DNA from 3 places in the Halobacillus sp. A1-3 genome. Region 2 is predicted to be linked to each of the others. Evidence: riboswitches for the same ligand, from Rfam matches in the RefSeq annotation. Region 2 holds a riboswitch; each other region holds the start of a gene.
The links. A riboswitch is a leader RNA that binds a small molecule or an ion and turns the genes downstream of it on or off. The one in region 2 is predicted to bind S-adenosylmethionine.
Positions count from the first base shown of each region.

Region 1: it holds a riboswitch for S-adenosylmethionine, as region 2 does, so the genes downstream of both, ACRYKC_RS11120 (methionine ABC transporter ATP-binding protein) here and ACRYKC_RS14650 (methionine biosynthesis PLP-dependent protein) in region 2, are expected to answer to the same signal.
Region 3: it holds a riboswitch for S-adenosylmethionine, as region 2 does, so the genes downstream of both, ACRYKC_RS00260 (O-acetylhomoserine aminocarboxypropyltransferase/cysteine synthase family protein) here and ACRYKC_RS14650 (methionine biosynthesis PLP-dependent protein) in region 2, are expected to answer to the same signal.

Region 1 is NZ_JBPCEO010000005.1:222,242-227,639, forward strand. Features, by position in the region: gene gcvH (glycine cleavage system protein GcvH) at 1-41, shown strand, start outside; gene ACRYKC_RS11100 (toprim domain-containing protein) at 176-523, shown strand; gene ACRYKC_RS11105 (thioredoxin family protein) at 534-848, shown strand; gene ACRYKC_RS11110 (hypothetical protein) at 946-1,266, shown strand; gene ACRYKC_RS11115 (TlpA family protein disulfide reductase) at 1,259-1,675, opposite strand; SAM riboswitch class I at 1,754-1,861, shown strand; SAM riboswitch class I at 2,036-2,145, shown strand; gene ACRYKC_RS11120 (methionine ABC transporter ATP-binding protein) at 2,220-3,245, shown strand; gene ACRYKC_RS11125 (methionine ABC transporter permease) at 3,238-3,906, shown strand; gene ACRYKC_RS11130 (MetQ/NlpA family ABC transporter substrate-binding protein) at 3,934-4,788, shown strand; gene ACRYKC_RS11135 (carboxymuconolactone decarboxylase family protein) at 4,856-5,221, shown strand.
Region 2 is NZ_JBPCEO010000008.1:76,933-82,330, reverse strand. Features, by position in the region: gene ACRYKC_RS14665 (DUF4385 domain-containing protein) at 1-277, shown strand, start outside; gene ACRYKC_RS14660 (hypothetical protein) at 361-693, shown strand; gene ACRYKC_RS14655 (hypothetical protein) at 808-1,215, shown strand; SAM riboswitch class I at 1,440-1,551, shown strand; gene ACRYKC_RS14650 (methionine biosynthesis PLP-dependent protein) at 1,633-2,754, shown strand; gene metC (cystathionine beta-lyase) at 2,751-3,947, shown strand; gene ACRYKC_RS14640 (bifunctional homocysteine S-methyltransferase/methylenetetrahydrofolate reductase) at 3,934-5,398, shown strand, end outside.
Region 3 is NZ_JBPCEO010000001.1:58,360-63,757, forward strand. Features, by position in the region: gene ACRYKC_RS00240 (TetR/AcrR family transcriptional regulator) at 1-226, shown strand, start outside; gene ACRYKC_RS00245 (hypothetical protein) at 260-718, opposite strand; gene ACRYKC_RS00250 (NAD(P)/FAD-dependent oxidoreductase) at 771-1,994, opposite strand; gene ACRYKC_RS00255 (DUF2188 domain-containing protein) at 2,145-2,342, opposite strand; SAM riboswitch class I at 2,498-2,606, shown strand; gene ACRYKC_RS00260 (O-acetylhomoserine aminocarboxypropyltransferase/cysteine synthase family protein) at 2,717-4,408, shown strand; gene metX (homoserine O-acetyltransferase MetX) at 4,428-5,398, shown strand, end outside.

The DNA of each region.
Region 1 (5,398 bases), on a different contig from region 2:
TGACACCAGAACAATACGAAGAAATGATTAATGAGGATTAATCGATAATTTACAATTTTTTGTACAGACAGGGGCTACATAAGATTCCTTGTCTGACATGATCGTGTATCATATTAATCATGTTCAGACCATGTCCCTTAGACATGGTCTGTTTTCATATAGTGGGTGATAGGAAATGGATAGAGAGCGAATTGTCATTGTTGAGGGAATTACTGATAAGAAAAAGCTCAAAAAGGTACTGGATGAGGATATTGAAATCATCTGCACTCATGGCACATTAGGTGTTGAACGAATGGAAGAGCTGATTTTTGATTTCAACCTAGATGATCGTTCCGTTTACATTCTTGTAGATGAAGACGACTCGGGAAATAAGTTGAGAAAACAATTGACAGAAGAACTTCCCCATGCAGAACACATTTATATTGATAAAGCGTTTAGAGAGGTTGCCGCTACGCCAGAGCCAGAATTAGCAAGAGCACTTTTGAACAGACACTTCAGTGTAAAACCGATCTACTTGATTTAGGAGGAACAACTTGGAAGAACTAGAACAAAAAACGATTGAAACAGCGATACAGGGCGATGTGTTAGCGCTCACTTTCATTCACAGTCCTTTTTGCGGCACATGCCATTTAGCTCGACAAATGCTGACAACTATTGAAGCAACATTTGGGAAAGAGATATTTTGGGAATTCAATGCCTCGTTGCATCCCGATCTTATGGAGAAGTATCGAATAGAAAGTGTCCCATGTCTGCTCGTTACAGAAAAGGGGCGGTTAGTCGAAAAGGTCTATGCTTTTCATTCTGTTCCGAACATGTATGAGAAAGTCTCAAAATATGTAAAAGAATAATCGAATGACCCGGGAAATGACGAACGATTCTTCGCTTCAGGAGAAGGGTTGACTCCTCCTTTTAAAGAATTTTAATACAGTAAAAGGAGGAGTTTTTATGATCGATTTTATTTATGAATGGGTAGAGAACGTCAATCATCGATATGACCTGTTACCTACTTGGCGTGAACGAAAACTAAACGTTGAAGTACAAGTTGGTCAGCATCAAGTTTGTTTATTTATCGATCATTCAGGGGTTCAGTTAAAAGCAACACAAGAAGGTCAAGGAAGTCTGGTTCTGCAATCGTCTACCAGTGTTATGGAAGAATTGTTTACAGGAAGCAAAAAACTGACCTCCCTACCTGAAACGATGATTAGTGTAAAGGGAGCTTATCGAAACATCTTATTTATGGAGTCTTTACTTTTACTTTCTAGATGAGTTTACCAATGGATTCTACAATCTCTAAAAAGGAAGCTTTGTCCCCGAATTGTTCATACACGTTTCCATGCTGATCAATAATCGTCGTAGTGGGTACACCTTCACACTCGTATAGGTCGTAAATCTCCCTCCCTCTGTCTTTTAAAGTAGGCTGCGTTAAAAATTCATCAGCATACTGAACGCCTTTTTCTTCTGCTCTTTCTCTACCTGCTACATTGATGGTCAGCATTTTTACCTTCTCATGATCCATCGTTTTATAAAGCTGCTCTTTTTTTGGAAGGTCTGAACCGCAATCGGGACACCAGGAGACCCAAAACGTGAGAACAATTACTTTTCCAATATCTTCATCTAGCTGGTAAGTTTCTTCATTATGAATGTATGGTAGCTCAAATAGTGGTGCTTTTTTCAACTTTATACTCTCCTCTTTTTTTGTTGACGTGTAGGTAGTACAATGCTAACATATTTAATAATTTCATATCGACATCTTCACTTATCCAGAGTGGCGGAGGGACTGGCCCTGTGATGCCCAGCAACCGGCTCCATATGAGCACGGTGCTAATTCCTGCAAAGCGATTATCGCTTTGATAGATGAGAAGAGGTAGTAACGTAAATCTCTTCTTAATGGAAGGGATTTTTTTATTGCCTGTTTCTTTTTTATGAAAGTAGTTAATTTTCTGCTTTTTTTGTTGACACAAAATTTTGGCGGTGATACAATTCCTCTTGTGCTACTTAAGCGAGTTAAAGTGATAATCATTTAATATACCAAAATCTCTTATCCAGAGTGGCGGAGGGACTGGCCCGATGATGCCCGGCAACCCACGAACATCTTGTTCGAGAAGGTGCCAATTCCTACAGAGCGTAAGCCCTGATAGATGAGAGAACAGATTTGACTTAGGATACATACGCCTTTCTGTTCTCTGAATCAGAAAGGCGTTTTTTTATGGAGGGACAACATGATTACAATCAAAGGCTTATCCAAAGTATTTCAAACAAAAGACAAACAGGTAACTGCTGTAGATAACCTTGATCTTTCAATAAAGAAAGGCGAAATCTACGGTGTGATCGGATACAGCGGTGCCGGAAAAAGTACGTTTATAAGGCTATTGAATCGTCTGGAAGACCCTACGGGCGGTAAGGTAACCATCAACGAACAGGAATTGACCTCCCTAAGTAAAGGGAAGTTGAGAGTAGCCCGTCAGGAGATAGGGATGATTTTTCAGCACTTCAACTTACTTTGGTCTAGAACCGTTCATGACAATATCGCTTTTCCTCTGGAAATTGCCGGTACACCAAAAGCAGAAAGGCAAAAAAGAGTCAATGAATTAATAGACTTGGTCGGATTGAGTGGTCGTGGAAATTCATATCCTTCTCAGCTTAGTGGAGGACAAAAACAGAGGGTAGGTATTGCTCGGGCTTTAGCAAACAATCCTAAAGTGCTACTTTGCGACGAAGCAACATCAGCCCTTGACCCTGAGACGACAGATTCAATTTTAGACCTGCTTGTAGATATCAACGAAAAATTGGGGCTGACAATTGTTCTAATCACTCATGAAATGCACGTTATTCGCAAAATTTGTCACCAGGTGGCGGTTATGGAAGAAGGAAAAATCGTCGAACAGGGAGATGTTCTGGATGTATTCCTTCATCCTAAACAGCAAGTGACGAAGAAATTCGTCGATCAGGTCATGGGAGATCCAGAAAAAGAACACTCACTAGGGCTTATAAAAGACAATTACAAGAGTGGGGAAATCGTAAGACTCCACTTCGTTGGAGACAGTGCGAACCAAGCACTGATTAGTGATCTATCTAGAAAGTTCGTACTAGATGTGAACATTTTGCATGGTAAGATCACTCAAACGCAAAAAGGTGCTTATGGAACGATGTTTGTTCAATTTGAAGGTGCTAAAGAAGAAATTAACCGGGCGATCCATTACATCGAAGAAACGTCAGTAGAAGTGGAGGTGAACCCGAATGTTTAATCAGTGGTTTCCAAATGTAAGTATGGAAGACATGATTACGGCTACAAACGAAACATTATATATGACTTTAGTTTCCGTAGCAGGAACGTTCATTATCGGGTTGTTCCTTGGATTGCTGCTCTTTTTGTCTGGGCCGGGAGGGCTTTGGCAGAACAAGGTATTAAATATGATTACAGCATCGGTTGTTAACGTGTTCCGTGCGATTCCTTTCATTATATTAATTTTACTATTATTCCCGTTTACTGACTTTTTAATGGGAACCATCCGTGGTCCAAAAGCTGCATTACCTGCCCTTATAATCGGAGGAGCTCCATTCTATGCACGTCTAGTGGAGATCGCCCTGAAAGAAGTAAACAAAGGGGTAGTGGAAGCGGCAAAAGCAATGGGGGCAAAATATTCGACGATTATCTTTAAAGTTCTGCTTCCAGAATCGATGCCAGCCTTAATATCTGGGATCACAGTGACAGCGATCGCTCTGATCGGCTACACAGCTGTTGCAGGAGCAATCGGGGCTGGTGGTTTAGGTGACTTTGCCTATTTCTACGGATTTCAGCGTAGTAACTGGGATGTTGTATTTATTTGTACCATTCTAATCATTATTATTGTGTTCATTTTCCAATTCATCGGGGATCTTATTACCCGTAAATTGGATAAAAGATAAAAATAAAAAAAAGGGAGAGTTATTGAAATGAAAAAATTATGGACAGCCGGTCTGGCCTTATTATTTGTACTTGTACTTGCTGCATGTGGATCTTCTGAAGAAAATGCATCAGGGTCTGAAGGAGGCAGCGGAGAGGAAAGCTCTGAGATTAAAGTAGGGGCAACGAGTGTTCCTCATGCTGAAGTATTGGAACAAGCAAAACCTATTCTTGAAGAAGAGGGAATTACTTTGAAGATTGAAGAATATCAGGACTACATTCTGCCGAATAAAGATTTGGCTGAAGGACGTATAGATGCCAATTACTTTCAAACCATTCCTTATTTAGAGCTTCAAGAAGAAGAAAATGATTATGATTTTGCAAACCTTGGCGGTATTCATATTGAACCAATTGGTGTCTATTCTCAAAAGTATGACAATCTTGAAGATATTGAAGAAGGCACGACACTAGTCATGAGCCGTTCTGTTTCAACACATGGTCGTGTTCTTTCCTTATTAGAAAAAGAAGGACTTATTAAGCTGGATGAGAGTGTTGAAAAAGTAGACGCTACGGTTGATGATATTGTAGAAAATCCAAAGAACCTTGAATTTGATACAGGCGTAGATGCTGCTAACCTACCTGAAGTTTATAAACGTGAAGAAGAGGTGCTTGCTGCAATTAACACAAACTATGCTATTGAAGCAGGGCTTTCCCCTCAAGAAGATGCAATTATTCTTGAAGGCACAGATTCTCCTTATGTAAATGTTGTGGCAGCTCAAAGCAAAGACAAAGACTCTGAAGCTCTGAATAAGCTAGTTGAGGTTCTTCGTTCTGAAGAAATTCAAACCTTCATTAAAGAAGAATATGATGGAGCAGTTGTACCTGTTGAAGGGGCATCTAAATAAACGGATAAAATAGGTGATTGCGGTTTATACTAACCGCAGTCACTTATTTTTTTTGGAGGTTATGATGATGCCAGAACAAGAAATGAATTGGACTCAAGCTTATCTGCATGATTATAAGGAAGGAATGGGAATATTCTCAGAACGCATGCCTGAAGTCTCCCATCAGTTTAGTCAATTTTCCGAAGCCTGTTTCAAGGAAGGAGAATTATCCAAGAAACAAAAACAACTAATGGCATTAGGAATTAGTATCGTAGCTCAAGATGAATACTGCATGATTTATCACACTAAGGGATGTGTAGATCAAGGAGCTAGTGAAAAAGAAGTGTTAGAGGCTTGTGGTGTAGCGGCAGCTTTCGGTGGGGGCGCAGCGCTGAGTCAGGCTGTTACTCTAGTGCAAGAGGCTTACGCAGATCTTACGACAAACGTGAATTAATTGAATAGTTAGAAAAAAGAAGCAAATCGATGGTATTAACTATATGACGAAGAATCAAACGCTTACATGGATGAAATTCATTTGAATATCCCTATTTCCAGGTTTATTTACAATTTGTTCCGGGTATTTGTTTTATGATAATCTGAATTGTGTAAATAATCTGAAAGGGTGGATTCG
Region 2 (5,398 bases):
AAAAATTTATCAGATGTTCCTCGACTATAAAGAAAAAGATGACTTTGTCGGCATGGATATGGCGAGGAAATTCCTGCAAATGGGATATACACGCTCCCGTCGCTATACCAATTACAAAGGCGGGAAAAAGTATGATGAAGAGGGCAATATAAAGGAACGGGAGATTGATGAGGAAAAGGCCGAGTCAGCAGAAATATTTGAAGAGAAGTGGATTAAAGCAAGAGAAGACGAAGAATACTTATCTAAGAAAAAAGCTCACCAAAAAGAATACGGTTGATATTGACAAATCAGTCCTTCAAACGTAAGCTACTATTAATCCGATAAACTAAATCGGATTTAACGCGATAAGGAGCGAATTTCTTGAAAATCCCTTTCCTCGTCTTAAGCTTAGGACTGATGCTCACCTCATGGGGTCTCGGAATCTACTTTATTTCTATCCTCTATACACCTGCTCTCATCATCCCTCTCTTTGATCAATTTTTGTGGATGAGTGAAGCGAAGGGCTTGTTAGGTCTAACCATGTTATTCACAGTCATTACGTTACCGTTCCTCGGATTTTTATTCAAAACGAGAACACATGTATCTAACAAGAAAAGTCGATATATCTTGCTTATCAGTAATTACGCCATCTGGCTCACCATCGTCGCATCCCAGTTAAAAATTACCGCTTATAACTTAGGAATCTGTCACTGAAGAGCGAGTGCGGTATTCCCTTTTACAACCACCCTGCCTACCTTCATGACAATGGATTTTAAAAAAGGAAATTCCATCCTTTTATCGAACTTCCCTAGTTGGAGGTGGTAAGGAATGGAATTTCACTCTTACTATGGAACATTTAAAGAACGCGCCCGTAAACAGGACTTAGATTTTCTAAAAGAGACAATATCTGATCAATTAGTGGTAAGAGAAATTCGTCAGGACGAAGTGATCGACTACTCTTATGAGGACTCGATTGAAGGTTGGAAGCAAGCTTTTGGTCACTTTCAGGATAAGGATATGACGTGGATTTATACCGACCATTGTCTGACTGAATTAAAAGAGAATGAATGGCTCGCTTCCTTCTGGGTATCGATTGAACTGGAAGGAGAACTTCTGGGTTCGTCCAACCTCTTTTTTAATACATATAAAAAAGAGAAGGACACATGGCAACTTGTACGCACGTACATTGAAGCTGGCGTTGAGACACCTGAGAGTGCAAAAGTAAATATACGATAATTCACGAACCGCTCATTTTGGGATGAGCGGTTTTTTAGGTTTCATTGGTCTTCCATCCAACGTCCCCGTTTCCCAGCTGCTCACCTTTTGAGTAGCCCTTCATAAATTAACCCCATCCCTAAAGACGGATTTTTCTAAAAATTCTTGCTGTTCTATTGTCAAATGGAAGTGAGTAGTGTACATTAGGGAGAAAGAATTTCCCAAATGAATAGTGATGAATCCATTTCTTATCAAGAGAGGCAGAGGGACTGGCCCTGTGAAGCCTCAGCAACCACTGGTATATATCCAGTAAGGTGCTACGTCCAGCAAGTTGTGACCCAACTTGGAAGATAAGAAGAAGATCCGAACGTTAAAGTCTTCTTCTTAAGAAGGCTTTTTTTATTTTTCAACTACATGTTTTAAAAAAGGAGAATGACGATGAACACCCCTCATACGGATACAAAATTTGTGCAAACTGGAAATCGAAACGAGGATCCTACAGGAGCGATCAACCCTCCCGTCTACTTTTCTACTCCTTATCGACATAAGGGGATCGGGCAATCTACAGGTTTTGATTACTCAAGAACAGGCAATCCAACACGAAAAATTTTAGAACAGTCGATCGCAGACATCGAGGAAGGAAAAGCGGGATTCGCCTTTAGTTCTGGGATGGCGGCAATTCAAACGGCACTATCCCTTTTCAGACAAGGAGATGAAATACTTGTTTCAGAGGATTTGTACGGAGGGACTTATCGTTTGTTCGAACATATAACGGAACAATCTGGAGTAGTTTTTCAATACTGTGCCAGTCAGAACTTATCAGGGCTTAAGGATTTACTTACACCAAAGACGAAGGCTGTTTATATTGAGACACCTACCAATCCTCTGATGCATGTAGCGGATATTTCGGAGATTGCACGTTTTACCAAAGAACATAACCTGCTGTTGATTGTCGATAATACCCTATACACTCCCCTTCTTCAGCAGCCATTAAAAGAAGGCGCAGATATCGTCATTCACAGTGCAACGAAGTACCTCGGTGGTCATAACGATGTACTGGCTGGTCTACTGGTAGCGGAAGATGAAGGAATTTGCGAAAAGCTCGCCTTTCATCAAAACACCTCAGGAGCCGTGTTATCCCCTTTTGATTGTTGGCTGTTAATGAGAGGGATGAAAACTTTACCGCTTCGCATGAGGCAGCACGAATCTAACGCCAAAGCGATTGTAGAATACTTGGAAAATCACGATGCCATTACAGACGTTTTATATCCCGGGAAAGGCGGTATGATCTCTTTCCGCTTACAAGAAGAAGACTGGGTCGACCCATTCCTCAGCCATCTGAATGTCATCAGCTTTGCTGAAAGCCTCGGCGGAGTGGAAAGTTTCATTACGTATCCAGCCACCCAGACCCATGCAGACATTCCGGAGGAAACGAGAACCTCTTACGGTGTATGCAACCGTTTATTGCGGTTTTCAGTAGGAGTTGAACATATTGACGACTTGATTTATGACCTTGATCAAACACTTGCCAATTTGAAAAAGGAGGAGACGATCAAATGACTGATTATTCTTTGCAGACACGCCTGCTTCATAACGACCATAAATTCGATAAGTATACTGGGGCGGTCAGCGTCCCTATCCAACAGGCATCCACATTTCACCAGATTGACTTTGATGAACCCGGAAAATATGATTACAGCCGCTCAGGGAACCCGACAAGAGAAGCATTGGAAGAGGCTATTGCGGGTCTTGAAAATGGTACAAAAGGGTTTGCGTTCGCCTCAGGCATGGCGGCCATTTCCACATCCTTCATGCTTTTGTCTCAAGGCGATCATGTCGTGATCTCAGAGGATGTGTACGGAGGTACTTTCCGTATCATCAATGATGTTCTACACAGGTTTGGAATCGATCACACCTTCGTAGATATGACAGATCTGCATTCGGTCGCTACAGCGATTCGTCCGAATACAAAACTTTTATATATCGAAACGCCTTCCAATCCACTACTTAAAATTACAGACATTCAAGCGGTTGCTAAGCTTGCAAAAGCGAATGACTGTTTAACCTTCGTTGATAACACGTTCATGACACCAGCGCTTCAACAGCCTTTAGATCTAGGCGCAGACCTTGTGCTTCACAGTGCAACGAAGTTCATTGCCGGACACAGCGATGTTGTAGCTGGTCTTGCAGCAACCAACAGCGAGCAAGTAGCTGAGAAACTATCATTCTTACAAAACTCGTTCGGATCCATTCTTGGGGCACACGATTCCTGGCTCGTGTTACGAGGGCTTAAAACTCTCCATTGCCGATTGAATCAATCCGCAGCGTCTGCCCTTACAATTGCAGAATTTTTAGCGAAGCATCCGCTTGTGGAGGAAGTTTATTATCCTGGCTTTACTGCTCATCCTGGTTATTTCACTCATACGTACCAGAGCAAGGGTGCGGGAGCCGTTCTGTCGTTCCGCTTGAAGGACGAAGAAGCCGTAAGACAATTGACGAAACACATGAAGATTCCAGTCTATGCCGTCAGCTTGGGAGCTGTGGAGTCGATCCTCTCTTATCCTGCCCGCATGTCCCATGCATCCATGCCCCCAGAGGAGCGAAGAAAACGTGGCATTACAGATGGACTGCTTCGCTTGTCTGTTGGACTTGAGAATCCAGAAGATCTTATTGAGGACTTCAAGCAGGCTTTTCAATATTTGGAACAGCGGCCAAAAGTGGCAGATTGGGGGATTTCGCGTGAAGCTAAATGAAGCGTTACAGCACCAAACACTCATTGGAGACGGGGCAATGGGGACCCTTCTTTACTCATATGGGATCGATCATTGTTTTGAAGAATTGAATCTATCTCATCCAGAAGAAGTGTTAAATGTTCATAAGGCCTATGTGCAGGCCGGAGCTGATGTGATTCAAACAAACACGTACGGAGCGAACTACGTCAAGTTGCAGCGTTATGGTTTGGAGGATCAAGTGAAGGAGATCAACTCTGCTGCTGTGAAATTAGCGAAACAGGCGGCAGGCCCAGACACCTATGTTGTCGGAACATTAGGAGGCATTCGAGGCATCCAAAAACAAGCTGTTTCTCTTGATGAGATAAAGCGCAGCTTCCGTGAACAGCTCTACTGCTTACTCTTTGAAAAAGTCGACGGCTTACTGCTCGAAACCTATTATGATCTGGAAGAACTTTTTACAGTGATTGAGATTGCTAGAAAAGAAACCGATCTACCTATTATCGCTCAAGTTTCGATGCATGAACCGGGCGTACTCCAGGATGGCACTTCCCTAACAGGAGCGCTCAAGCAGCTTGAAGATAAGGGGGCATCCGTTGTTGGAGTGAATTGCAGGCTTGGACCTTATCACATGATTCAAGCTCTCGAAGAAGTACCACTGCCCGAAAAGGCCGTCCTGTCTGCTTATCCAAATGCCAGCCTTCCTGGTTTTCAAGATGGACGTCTCGTTTATTCTACAGAACCAGGTTACTTTCAAAAGAGCGCTCAAGCTTTATATGAACAAGGTGCCCGCTTAATTGGCGGGTGTTGTGGTACGACACCAGAACATGTGGAAGCCATTGCACAAAAAGTCAAAGGCAAGAAACCGATTGAAAAGAAAGATGTTTCTGTGAAACAGCCAGAAGCCATTGAAGTAGCTGAAAGGGAAAACCGCCCTCCCCATTTACACGAGCTTGCTTCAAAAGGGCGTTCCATTATAGTCGAACTCGACCCACCAAAACGATTGAATACAGACAAATTTTTTGAAGGCGCAAAAGCTTTGCAGGAGGCAGGCGTCGACTCTGTTACACTAGCAGATAACTCGCTTGCTTCCCCACGGATCAGCAACTCAGCTATGGCATCGATCATTCAATCGAAATATGGAATCAATCCTTTAGTTCATATCGCCTGTCGTGACCGCAATCTCGTAGGCTTGCAATCTCACTTGATGGGACTCCATACACTAGGGATTACAGAAGTGCTTGCCGTCACAGGGGACCCAACTAAAATTGGGGATTTCCCTGGAGCCACTTCTGTCTATGATCTCTCATCCTTTGATTTGATTCACTATATTAAGCAGTTGAATAAGGGCATTTCGTTCTCTGGAAAGTCCTTAGGTCAATCGACTTCTTTCTCCGTAGCCGCTGCTTTCAACCCGAATGTGAGAAACTTGAACAGAGCAGTCAAGCGACTTGAGAGGAAGTTGTCTTATGGAG
Region 3 (5,398 bases), on a different contig from region 2:
CCCCAAGGATTATTATCAATACGAATTGGATGAAATTATTCAAAGATTAATTGAACTCGAAGACCAGTCCAGCGGGGAAATAAACGATACCCTTTCCGTTTTGCTAGACGAAATACAAAAAAACGACCCTCGTCCAGCCATTATTAAAGGTATGCTTTTTAATTTAGATGAGGTAGAAAGCTATCAGGGACTCGCCGGTCAAATTAGAACATATTTCAAGCTTTAAAAAAGAGGGGCCGCTATCGCCCCTCTTTTTCCTTTAGTAAACACTTTCAGCTTCTAGAATTTCATCCAGTATCGGATAAACTGCTTCAACTCCCTCTTCTGCAATTAAACACGCCACTCCAAGAGGTGTATCCCAGAAAGAATCCGGTATATACGGATTTTTTAGTCCAGATGGCTGAAAAAGTGCTTTATAAATTCGATTCAAATGCTGCTGAGTAATTTGAGGATCTGTTTCACCTTCACCTCTAGCAATGAGAAAAACATAACGCATCGATTGAAATAAATTGTCACCAGGCATGAATGTGTATTCTTTAAAGAATTTGAGCTGCTTTTCTGCTTCCTCTTTCAAACCGCCTTTAACTGCCAAATCATCTAAATGTTCATGTAAATGTCGATACACTTGCTGAAAAATTCGTCTTTTTTCATCCTGCATTACGCGGTCAGTGTAGATTTCTTGCAGTTTTTCAAACGCCTTATCTTTTGACCATGTCATATACTCTCACCTCTCTATATAGAATTCTATACAAATAAGAGCCTTTCCTTCTTCAAGATTCTGGATTGAAACCAAAAGATTGAGCCTCCAGCTGAATTGATTGATGCAGCAAAGGAATATCCGGTGATTCCCGCTTCAATTGTTCAGCTAGATTAGGGACAAGCTTATTCCAAACCATAGGGTTGGCGGCCATTGCCTGGAACAGTGCCATTTCATTTGGTGTCCATTTTCTAAGAGACTGAACATAATTAAGCGTTAAATCATGCCCCGGATTTAGGCGCCGATCCCGTTCTTGTTGAAAAACTTCCATCGCCTCTCCACGGCTTTTGCCTTGATCCATCAACTGGATCGCCTCGGCTAAAAGAAAGGACTGCATGAATGCATCATTGATACCAAGCCCTGTACTGGGGTCTTTGCTATGCCCCGCATCTCCGATCAGCGCCCATCCGTCTCCATAAGCTTTTCTGAAAAAATTAGGCATGCCTGGAGTTCCAATGATCTTGCCTCGTAAAACAGCTCCTTCAAGCCTCATGTCCATTCCATAAAGTGATCGATACATTTTTTCAAAGCTTTCTTTCGGCGATTTCATCATTTGCTTGAACTCTTCCGGATAAATTTCAAGCCCTAAACAATCCCTGCCTTCTTCCATTGGAAAAAGAAAACCGATCCTTCCTTCATGTAGGAAAATTTCCGTGGCAGGCTCCTTTAATGGCTTCACCCCATCATAGTAGCCATAAAGAACCGGCCGAAGAGGATTCTGCTGTTTATATTTTTCAGCTTTAACCCAATAAGCGATATTGGAATGCTTCCCGTCTGCCCCAACAACTAAATCACAGGAAATGGACTTCATTCGGCCGGCAGGGTCTTCTACAACGACTCCCTTGACCTGTTTTCTTTCCCATATCAAATCACGGACAGAATGATTTTCTCTTAGAGAAACTGTAGGAAGATCATTCGCTCTATTTAAAAGAATTTGATCCAAAAGATCACGCTTTGGAATAATCGTATAAGAAGCACGTGGTCCTTCCACAAAGCTGCTTCCAATATAGGTTCGCATCCGGCTGATTTTACGCAAGCCAGAAGCTTCAACTTCCTTAAGCACCCCAAGCTTTCTTAAATATTCTAGATGAGACATATGATGAGTCGATAAAGTGTCACTCGGAAACGAGGCTTTATCCAATAGCAGCACTCTCTTCCCCATTTCTCCCAATTGAATCGCCAGGCTAGAGCCTGCAACTCTTGCCCCTACAATGATCACATCATACCTTTGCTCCATTTACTTTACTCACCTTTTCAATCGTTTTTCTTCCATCCTATCATGTAAATAGGAAAACTAGTACTCACCTCTTCCTCTTTATTTACAGTCTGGTTCAAGCAACTAAGTGTAGAAATAAAAAAACTCCCGAGGCCACGGGAGTTTTTGAACTTAATAATTTCTTTCTTCTTCTATTTCATGATTTTGATCAAGAATTAGAAGCTTACTCGGTTTATTTTCCTTAGCGATTTCTTCAGCTTTTTCAATCGCCGTATTTCTTTCGTCATAAAGGTCTGTAGGAGAAACATCCTCTATCTTTACAAACCATCCTGTTACATCTTTGTTAGGTACTACACTATATTCCTTCATTGTTTCATACTCTCCTTCTCTAAAGACTTGGTAGACAATTCCCATAACAGATCACAAGTAAACACATTCTAATTTTGTAAAATGATTTGACATTAGTCATGGTTCCTTTTATAATTTCATACAAGTTAAGTAAAAGCTGAATATTCAAACAAATACTCTTATCGAGAGTGGCAGAGGGACTAGGCCCTACGACGCCCGGCAACCTTCAAGTATCGCTTGAAAAGGTGCTAAATCCTACAGGTCAAATGATCTGGCAGATAAGAGGAGGACTTAATTTTTACGGCCCTCTTCTTATAAAAGAAGAGGGCTTTTTGGTTCTTCTTGTTTTTTACCTAAAGGAGCTCCTAGAAACCATATTTGAGGAGGAATTATCAATGACGTTACCTTTCCACCAATTCGGACCCGAAACGCTATTGCTTCATGGAGGCCAGGAACCAGACCCCTCTACAGGTTCTCGTGCTGTCCCCATTTATCAAACCACATCCTATGTTTTTAAGGATACAGACCATGCTCAAAACCTCTTTTCCCTTGCTGAGCCAGGGAATATTTACAGCCGCATAATGAATCCTACCGTTGATGTGCTTGAGCAGCGTATCGCGCTGCTGGAAGATGGTGCAGCCGCTGTCGCCACTGCTTCAGGGATGTCAGCGATTACTTTAGCTATCTTGAACATTGCTCAATCTGGAGACGATATCGTCACTTCCACCCATTTGTATGGGGGCACGTATAACTTATTCGTCCATACTCTCCCTAAATATGGAATCAATGTCCACTTTGTAGAAGGAACAGATCCTGAAGACTTTGCAAAAGCCATTACTCCAAATACAAAGGCCATCTTCGCAGAGACGATCGGGAATCCAAGTTTGAACGTGCTTGATATTGAAGCTGTAGCAGATGTGGCTCACGATCATCATATTCCTTTGATTATCGATAACACATTCGCTACTCCTTATGTTTGTAAACCGATAGCCTGGGGAGCAGACATTGTTGTCCACTCCGCTACGAAATGGATCGGCGGTCATGGAACAGCTATTGGAGGTATTGTTGTTGATAGCGGACGTTTTGACTGGAACCATGAGAAATTCCCTGGATTTACTGAACCTGATGATAGTTACAACGGCATCCGCTTCGGTATTGATGTAGGTCCAGTCGGTTATGCGATTAAGCTAAGAGTTCAACTATTGCGTGATATTGGTGCATGCTTAAGTCCACACAATGCGTTCTTATTACTACAAGGCTTAGAAACGCTTCATTTGAGGATCAAGAAGCATACCGATCAAGCTTTAGAAATCGCCGAGTACCTTCAAGACCATGACGGGGTGTCTTGGGTAACCTTCCCTGGCTTACCAGACCATCCGACCCATTCTCTTGCTAAAAAGTATTTCCAATACGGCGCCGGTTCGATTGTCGTTTTTGGAATTAAAGGCGGAAGAGAATCTGGACGTCAGCTGATTGATCATACAAACCTATGGTCTCACCTTGCCAACGTCGGTGATGCAAAATCTTTAATCATTCACCCTGCTTCTACCACTCACCAGCAGCTCAATGACGAAAATCTACAAAAATCAGGAGTGACAGAAGAGCTGGTGCGGTTGTCCGTTGGTTTAGAGTCTGTTGAAGATTTAATACAAGACTTGGATGCAGCCATTCACAAAGCTACTGGGCATTCGAAACCATACAACACTTCCAAACATCCTGCCGAAGATGTTCTCGCTTCTTCATTAGATCGATCTGGAGACCTTAGACAAAGGGTAATCGCTATAGTTGGAGGAGCTAATGATGACCGTGAATCTAAGAAACTTGAACGTTTGGGATTTAAAGTTGAGCATTATCAGGAAATCGATCAAGTGGTTCAATCAGCGGGAGGAACAGTGGATGTCTTGTATTTCCCTGTGCTTGATGAGCATAAGCTCAGAGCGGCAGAAAGTGTAAAGCCACACTTGATCTGGTCAAAGACCCCAGTTAAGAGTGAGAAAGACAATATAGTTTCAGGATTAAACCTTTATGAAGCAGTGATTGCTTTACGTTCAGGCAAAAAGCTAAATGAGCAGCCCTTATCAGTCTAAACAGGAAAGGAGTCAAAACATGTCATTGAAAAACCCCACCAGCCGCACTGAAAACTTAACAACTATTTCCATCGGTGATTTCACTTTCGAGTCTGGAGATCGGTTGGCTGATGTGGAACTTGCTTACGAGCGCTATGGACCTAAAGATGCGCCCGTAATCCTCATCTGCCACGCACTGACAGGAAATCAACACGCCCTTGGGTCAGAAGAAGAACCCGGCTGGTGGGCTGGGCTGATCGGGAAAGGAGCCCCCATCGATACAGACCATTACCAGGTCATTACATTTAATGTCCTTGGGGGTTGTCACGGGTCAACAGGACCAGCCAGCATCCACCCCCAAACAAAGAAACAATATCGATTAAACTTTCCTCCAGTAACGATCCGCGACATGGTTCATGCTCAAAAACAAGCGTTGGACCAACTCGGAATTCATCACGTTCAGGCTGTAACAGGAGGTTCTCTAGGTGGCATGCAGACATTTGAATGGGGAATACTCTATCCCGATTTTATGGATCAATTATTCATTCTCGCTGCTACCCCTTATCTTAGTGATTATGGCATTGCTTTTAATCATATAGGAGCACGGGCCATCAAAGATGATCCTGCCTTCAACAATGGAGAGTATGTATCAAATGATCACCTCCAAGGATTTGAAATTGCGCGAATGGCTGGAATGGTCACGTATAGAAGCCGCACTCTATTCCAGAAAAGGTTCGATCGTAAAAGACGTACTTCTTCCTCTTATGACATCCAGTCCTATCTTGATTATCAAGGAGATAAAATTAAGGGGCGCTTTGATGCGAATAGTTACCTTTATCTTCTTGAGGCCATGAACCATCATGATATCGGCCGTGACCGAAATGGCTGGCAAAAAGCTGCTGAGCAATACAAAGCCGATGTATTTACGATTAGTTTCGAGCATGACCTCCTATACCCTTATGATCTAATGAAGCACTTTAGTGAAAAAGTTAAATCAGGAGAGCACTACCA